2 regions of the Arthrobacter sp. fls2-241-R2A-172 genome follow, and region 1 is predicted to be linked to the other one. Evidence: predicted binding sites of a transcription regulator. Region 1 holds the regulator's gene; the other holds the start of a gene.
The links. The regulator LexA, encoded in region 1, represses DNA repair genes until DNA is damaged. The targets are predictions, from matches to a motif close to TCGAACANNTGTTCGA.

Region 1 (3,406 bases):
GTAGTCGTCGGCCCGGACTCCCCGGACATATTCCGTGTCCGTGCCGCTGGCGAGAAGCGGGTACATGGAATACGTGGGAGGAAAACCCAACGCCTTGCGACCAGGACCACCAAATGCCTGGAGTATCTGCTGGAGGACCTCGTTCGATCCATTGGCCGCCCAGATGTTGTCACGGGAAAGACCATGACCCAAGTACTCGGCCAGCGATTCGCGGAGCTCAGTGAACTCGCGGTCGGGGTAGCGGTTCAAACCAGTGGCAGCAGCGGCGACGGCCTCCGTAATGGCGGCCTGCACATCGGCCGGGACGCCATGGGTGTTCTCGTTGACGTTCAGCAAAATGGGGACATCAAGCTGCGGTGCGCCGTAGGGGCTCAGTCCACGCAGGTTGGTCCGGAGGGGAAGTCGGTCAAGTCGCTCAAGCTGCTCACTCACCCAGTCAGTTTAAGGGGCCGCTGCGACCGCCAACTAACTGTGACGCCGGGCCACTCCCGTTTCGCGCGGGGTCCGGCACTTAGTTGGCGGGCACGAAGAGCTGCTGACCGGGCTGGATACGGCCGCCACGAAGGTCATTGAGCTGGATGATTTCCGAGATGACATCGCGGGGATCCCGCTCAGGAGCTGCCGCGCCTGCAATACCCCACAGGGACTGGCCCGGCTGGACAGTGACTGTAACGGCGACTGGAGGTCGAAGCTGAGACTGCGAGTCGGAGGCCTTTGCGGGCGCGGTGATGAAACCGGCAAGGCTCAGCAGCGCAGCCACCAGCAACATAGCGGGGATGCCGAAGAACACAATCCGCCCCCGACGGGTCAGGCGCAGGCGAGCGGGAGCCTGGGTGGTGCGGAAATCAGCGAACGTAGTGATTGCGGACATGAGCTGAGCCCTTCTGAGCTATTGCCAATGAGCCGGATGCCCGGCGCCTGGCTGCCAATTCTTGGTGTTCTCCTGTGCCGGCCCTTGCTTGTTCGAACACTTTCTTCGAACAACGGGGCTCAGCGTCAGGTTTATAGAACACATATTCGAACCTTGCTATGACATTTTTAGCACTTATCAACGAACGGTGTCGAGACTCGCTAGAACAAATGTTTGATAAACGCCGGTGGCTGCCCTACGTTTGAGTGAAGAAACAGCACTGTTTCAGTGGAACAGGAGGGTCTGACATTTTTGCGGGCCCGACATCCCCGGACACACACCGGGGACGGAATGGAAAGGCATTGGCGAACATGGCAGCGAAAGCCACGGGCGGCGCGGTACCCCTGCGGAGCCAACAGCCTCAAAAGAGCCCCAAGAGCCTGACCGTCCGTCAGAAGAAGATCCTGGAGACCATCCAGAGGTCCGTGAATGACAACGGATACCCGCCCAGCATGCGTGAGATCGGTGACACCGTCGGCCTTGCCAGCCTCTCCAGCGTCACCCACCAGCTGTCCCAATTGGAAAAGCTCGGGTACCTCCGCCGCGATCCAAAGCGTCCCCGGGCCATGGAAGTCCTGATGCCCTTGACCCTGGACGGCGGTCCTATCCCCGGCGTCGAAGCACCCACGGCGCTTCGCAGCACGGGCGGACTCGCTGTGACGGAACTGGCCAGCGCCAGCGATACAGCGATGGTTCCGCTGGTGGGCCGCATCGCCGCCGGTGGTCCCATCCTGGCCGACCAGACCGTGGAGGACGTACTCCCCCTCCCGCGGCAACTCGTAGGGCATGGCGAGCTGTTCATGCTCAAGGTCGCCGGAGATTCCATGATTGACGCGGCCATCTGCGACGGGGACTGGGTAGTGGTGCGACGCCAGAACGACGCCATCAACGGAGACATCGTCGCCGCACTCCTGGACGACGAAGCAACCGTGAAAACCTTCCGGCAGCGCGACGGACATACGTGGCTGCTCCCCCAGAACACCCAGTACGAGCCCATCCTTGGCGACCAAGCCACCATCATGGGCAAAGTCGTCTCTGTGCTGCGCTCCCTCTAGCCCTCACGCGGGTCCTGAGGAGCCCCTAGGAGGCCTTTTCCGACCCCAGGCGCTCCAGGACACCTCGGACTACTTTGCGGTCGGTTGTGGCCCAGAATGGCGGCAGGGCAGCCCGAAGGAACCCGCCGTAGCGTTCTGTGGAGAGCCTGGAGTCCAGTACAGCCACCACACCCTTGTCACCGGTTGATCGGATCAGGCGTCCAGCTCCCTGGGCCAACCGAATGGCCGCGTGGGTGGCCGACACGGCCATGAATCCGTTTCCGCCGGACTGCGCGACCGCCCGTGAACGGGCGGTCATCAGGGGGTCGTCCGGACGTGGGAAGGGAATTCGGTCTATGACCACCAGCCGGCAGGAGCCGCCCGGAACGTCCACCCCCTGCCACAGGGACATGGTGCCGAACAGGCAGGTGTCCGGCTCGTCCGCGAACTGCTTGACCAGCGCAGCCATGGTGGACTCACCCTGGCAAAGGATGTCGACGTCAAGGCGGAGCCGCATGGCATCGGCCGCTTCCTCGGCCGCCCTCCGTGAGGAGAACAGGCAGAGCGCTCCCCCACCCGAGGCCCTGATCAGGTCTTCCAACTCGTCAAGGGCTTCCGGCGATGTACCCCGACCAGGCTTGGGCAGGTGCTTGGCCACATAGAGCACACCCTGCTTGGGGTAGTCGAAAGGCGACCCCACATCGATGCCCGTCCAGCTCGGGGCGCCGTCACCGATCAGGCCCAAGCCACCGGCGGCCGGTTCAAAAGCCGCGCCTATGGCCAGCGTGGCGGAGGTGAGGACCACCGTGTGGCCGGCAAAAAGGCCTTCACGCAAACGGCCTGCGACGCTCAACGGCGCAATGTTAATGAGGGCGGGTGCTGTTTCATCAGGCTGGGAGTAGCCCTGCTGGGGGTCGAAGTTGCTGTTTCGCGAGAACCACACCACTTCCCTGTTCTCCTTGGCGGCGAGCAGGCGTTCGCACAATTCCAGGATGAGCATGAGCCGTGAGCGCGCCAGTTGCCGACCGCCGTCGACCGCGTTGGAAGAGTCCGTCTTCGAATCCGAGAGGGCCGCGCGTGTGGCGTCGCGCAACTGGTCAAGGCAGTCGAGCTGTTCGTCGTTGAGTCCGTTGGGCAACAAGCCATTAGGCACGCCTGCGATGGCCATATCCAGCCGGTCAGCCGCAGCGTTGAGGGCATCCACAGTAATGGCCGTGTGCTTGCGCGCACTGGACGCTGCAGCATGGACCATGGCCACGGACAGCTGACCGGACACGGCTCCGGTCACGCGGTCCTGAAGTTCGTGGGCCTCATCGACCACCACGACGTCGTACTCGGGGAGCACGGCCAATCCCTCAAAAGCACTCACGGCCAGCATCGCGTGATTGGTGACGACGACATCGGCCTCAGCCGCACGGGACCGCGCGAGTTCGCTGAAGCATTCCTCAGCCAACGGGCATTT
Region 2 (3,406 bases), on a different contig from region 1:
CAGGACGCTGCATCGCCAATTGCCCAGATGCCCGGGACGGAGGTGGCGAGGTCGCGCCCCACGGAGATGCCGCCGTCGGACGCAATCAGGAGCCCAGCGCTTTCGGCGAGGTCGTTGCGGGCCGTCCGCTCCTCGGCCAGGACCACGAGGTCCCCGTTCATGCTGCTGCCGTCCTCGAACACGATGCCGGTGGCCGGTACAGGGGAACCTGCGATGGAACGAACGACGGCGGCAGGGCGGAGGGTGGTGCGCACGGGACGGACTCCGCGGGCCCGGAGCACGGCCTCTGCCTGGCCGGCCGCGGGGCCGTTGCCGACGAGGATTCCCAGCGGACGGCGTCCAACGATCCGGGTGAGATCATGGACGGCTTCGCCGATGGTGGCCGCATCATCGATGGTGGAGTAGCTCAGGCTGGCTTCAGCACCGGCGACTGGCGGGAGAGCCGGGGCAGAGCCGGTCGCGATAACCAGCTGGTCGTAGGAGAAGTCCATGCCGTCCACTGTGGTCACAACTTTGGCGTGCGGATCGATGAAGCTGGCCGCCTGGCCGAACCGGACCGAGACCTGTGGAAGTTCTGCCAGTTCGAGGAGGGCCTCGGGGCAGTCGTCGCGGTTGCTGAGCACGGTGATGGTGCCGGTGAAGGGACGTAGCCGGGTATCGGCCGTGCCGGCCAGCCGCCGCACCAAAGCCTGGGCTGCTGGACCTGCGCCTGCGATGACGATGTGGAGGGATGCTGCGGACGGAGTGGCGGACATGTTCGGCCCTTTCGCTGATGACCTGTTTGGTGCTGTTGATCATCAGCCTAGGCATTCGGTTTTTCGCGGGTGTTTCCCCGCTGTTGCCATCTTTGGCCGATCCGTAGCGTGTTGTTTACCGGCCGGTAATAACGTGCGTCACATCGAGCGTGGGTGGATCCGTGTGTAGACCATGTCGAAGTCGTGTTCCAAGGGTCCGCCGGGGTAGGTTCCGCGTTCCAGGCGTGCGTTGATCACGTTGCCATCGTCGCTGAACCGTCCCACGAATCGCTGGGGCCAGTCCGGGCCGTCCCGGAAAAGCGTCAACACGTTGTCCTTCAGGATCATGTCGTATACGCGTGCGACGCCGCGGGAATCGAAGTAGTGCTGCTGGAGCGCCCCATCGGAGCCTGTGGCACCGATGATGCTCACCGAGTTGGGATATTCCGGCTGTTGCACCGTGGAGTGTTGGATGAGGAAGCCGCCGTTTTCCAGCCACTCGAACGTCGTCCGGCCCTTGACTTCCCGTCCCGGGACGGTGGTTTCCCATTCGCCCACCAGGATGCCAAGTTGCTCCAGCTCTGCAGTACTCGCCATGGAATCCTCCTGAAGGTCTAGCCCCCAGTGTCCGCCTTGGCGCGGCGGTTTGGCGAGGGTTTTGGCGCCACCTTGAGGTTTTGGATGCAATGATGGGCCCATGAGCCAAGTCACATGCGACCTGACCGTGTCCCTCGATGGCTACGTGGCCGGTCCCCACCAGAGCCTGCAGATGCCATTGGGTGAGCGCGGCGAAACCCTTCACCGGTGGCAGTTCGAGGAACGCGAAGCCAATGCCGCCCAGGTGGAAGGGATCCTCGCTGCGGGCGCTTTCATTATGGGCAGGAACATGTTCGCGGGACCGGGTCCTGGCCCGTGGGACGCGGACTGGCGCGGTTGGTGGGACGAGGAGCCGCCCTATCACGCGCCGGTGTATGTGCTGACCCATCATGTACGTGAACCGCTGGAGATGCAGGGTGGCACGACGTTCCACTTCATCAACGGCGGAGTCGAAGAGGCAATGTCCCTGGCCCGGAACGCCGCGGGGGACAAGGACGTGGCGATCGCCGGGGGAGCGTCGACTGCCCGGCAGTTCCTGTCGGCCGGGCTGATTGACGAACTGCGGCTCCATATAGCACCTGTGATCCTTGGTGGCGGGGAGCGGCTGCTCGACGGCGTGGGGAACCTCAGGCTCGAACCGACCTCCGTCAGTGGCACCGGACTGGTCACCCACGTCACCTATAGCGTGGGCGGCGTCAAGGACTAGCCCGGCGCTGTGCTGATCTCCGGGGTCCCATAACCGCAGGAGAACAATGTCCCCCAACGGATGTACACTCGAATATCGAACATATATTCGAATAAAGGTGTGTTGTGGGCGTTATCGTCGGCCCCCGCGTGATAGATGCGGGCTTTTCCCTGGCGTCGGTGCTGTTGGCTCCCGTCGCTGTTGCTGCGGGCTATCCCTCCCCGGCACAAGACTATTTTGACGGCCGGATCGACCTCAATGAGCACTTAATCAAGGACGTGACCAGCACGTACGTGGTGAGGGTTACCGGACAGTCGATGGAGGGTGCCGGGATCAGCGACGGTGACGAGCTGATCGTGAACCGGGCGCTTGAGCCCAAGGACGGGTCCGTCGTCGTTGCCGTATTGGATGGCGAGTTGACCATCAAACGGCTCCGCATCACCTCAAGGGGCGTGGTGCTCCAGGCGGACAACCCTGCATTTCCGGACATCACGGTGGCTGCGCTGTCGGAATTGACCATCTGGGGGGTGGCCACCACGTGCCTGCACCACGTTTAGCTGGTGCCCGGCGGCGCGGTGGAATTCCGGACTATCAGGCGCGGCGTGAGGCGGATGTCCGCTGTGGGCGCGTCGGGGTTGGCCAGGCGTTCGAGCGCCACAGAGCCGGCACGGCGGCCCAACTCGAACGCCTGCAGGTCAACGGACGTGAGGTCGATTCCGTGCAGCCGGGAAGTCCTCGAATCGTCGTATCCCACCAGCGACAGATCCCGGGGAATGGACAAGTTCATTGCGTAAGCGGCTTCCCGGGCGCCAAGGGCGAGCTGGTCGTTGTGGGTGAAGATGGCGGTCGGCCGGTCTGCCAGGCCAAGCAGTTCCGATGCTGCCCGCTCCCCGGCCTCCTGTGTGAAGTCCTCCGCCGACAACGTCACCGGCGCGAGCCCGGCGTCGAGCATGGTTTTCTCGTAGCTCTGCCGACGCGCGGTGTGTCCGTCGTAAATGGGGCCGGCCAGATGGGCGATCCGCCGGTGCCCGAGGCCAAGCAGATGTTCTGTCGCGGCGCGGGCACCGGTCACATCATCGGAGTACACACTGTCTACGCCTTCGACCGGGCGGGTCACGCTGACCAGCGGCACTACCCGGGCCAGTTCCTGCACCTGGTGGTCGGTGTCCAGGAGTGTCGCGGCGATGATGATCCCCACCCTGGCTTCAATCAGGGAGTCCAGTGCGCCCCGATCCACGCCGTCGACCGACCGGGAGACGCTCAGTATGAGCCTGTTGCCGTCATGGGGGAGTGCTGTGCGGACGCCGCTAAGGATGTCTGCATAGACCTCGTTTCGGATATCCATCAAATAGAGTCCGACGGCGGAACGGTGCTTGCGTGCCAGATCGGC

Region 2: QRM57_RS07750 (LexA family protein) is a predicted target of LexA. The motif match lies at 2,113-2,128, and genes of this name have one in related genera.

What each region holds. Positions count from the first base shown of each region.
Region 1 covers NZ_JARVTB010000016.1:77,266-80,671, reverse strand. The annotation lists gene QRM57_RS19285 (histidinol-phosphate transaminase) at 1-432, opposite strand, end outside; gene QRM57_RS19280 (LysM peptidoglycan-binding domain-containing protein) at 512-871, opposite strand; gene lexA (transcriptional repressor LexA) at 1,222-1,965, shown strand; gene QRM57_RS19270 (ATP-dependent DNA helicase) at 1,991-3,406, opposite strand, start outside.
Region 2 covers NZ_JARVTB010000003.1:481,710-485,115, forward strand. The annotation lists gene QRM57_RS07735 (FAD-dependent oxidoreductase) at 1-755, opposite strand, end outside; gene QRM57_RS07740 (hypothetical protein) at 894-1,331, opposite strand; gene QRM57_RS07745 (dihydrofolate reductase family protein) at 1,432-2,037, shown strand; gene QRM57_RS07750 (LexA family protein) at 2,142-2,573, shown strand; gene QRM57_RS07755 (LacI family DNA-binding transcriptional regulator) at 2,570-3,406, opposite strand, start outside.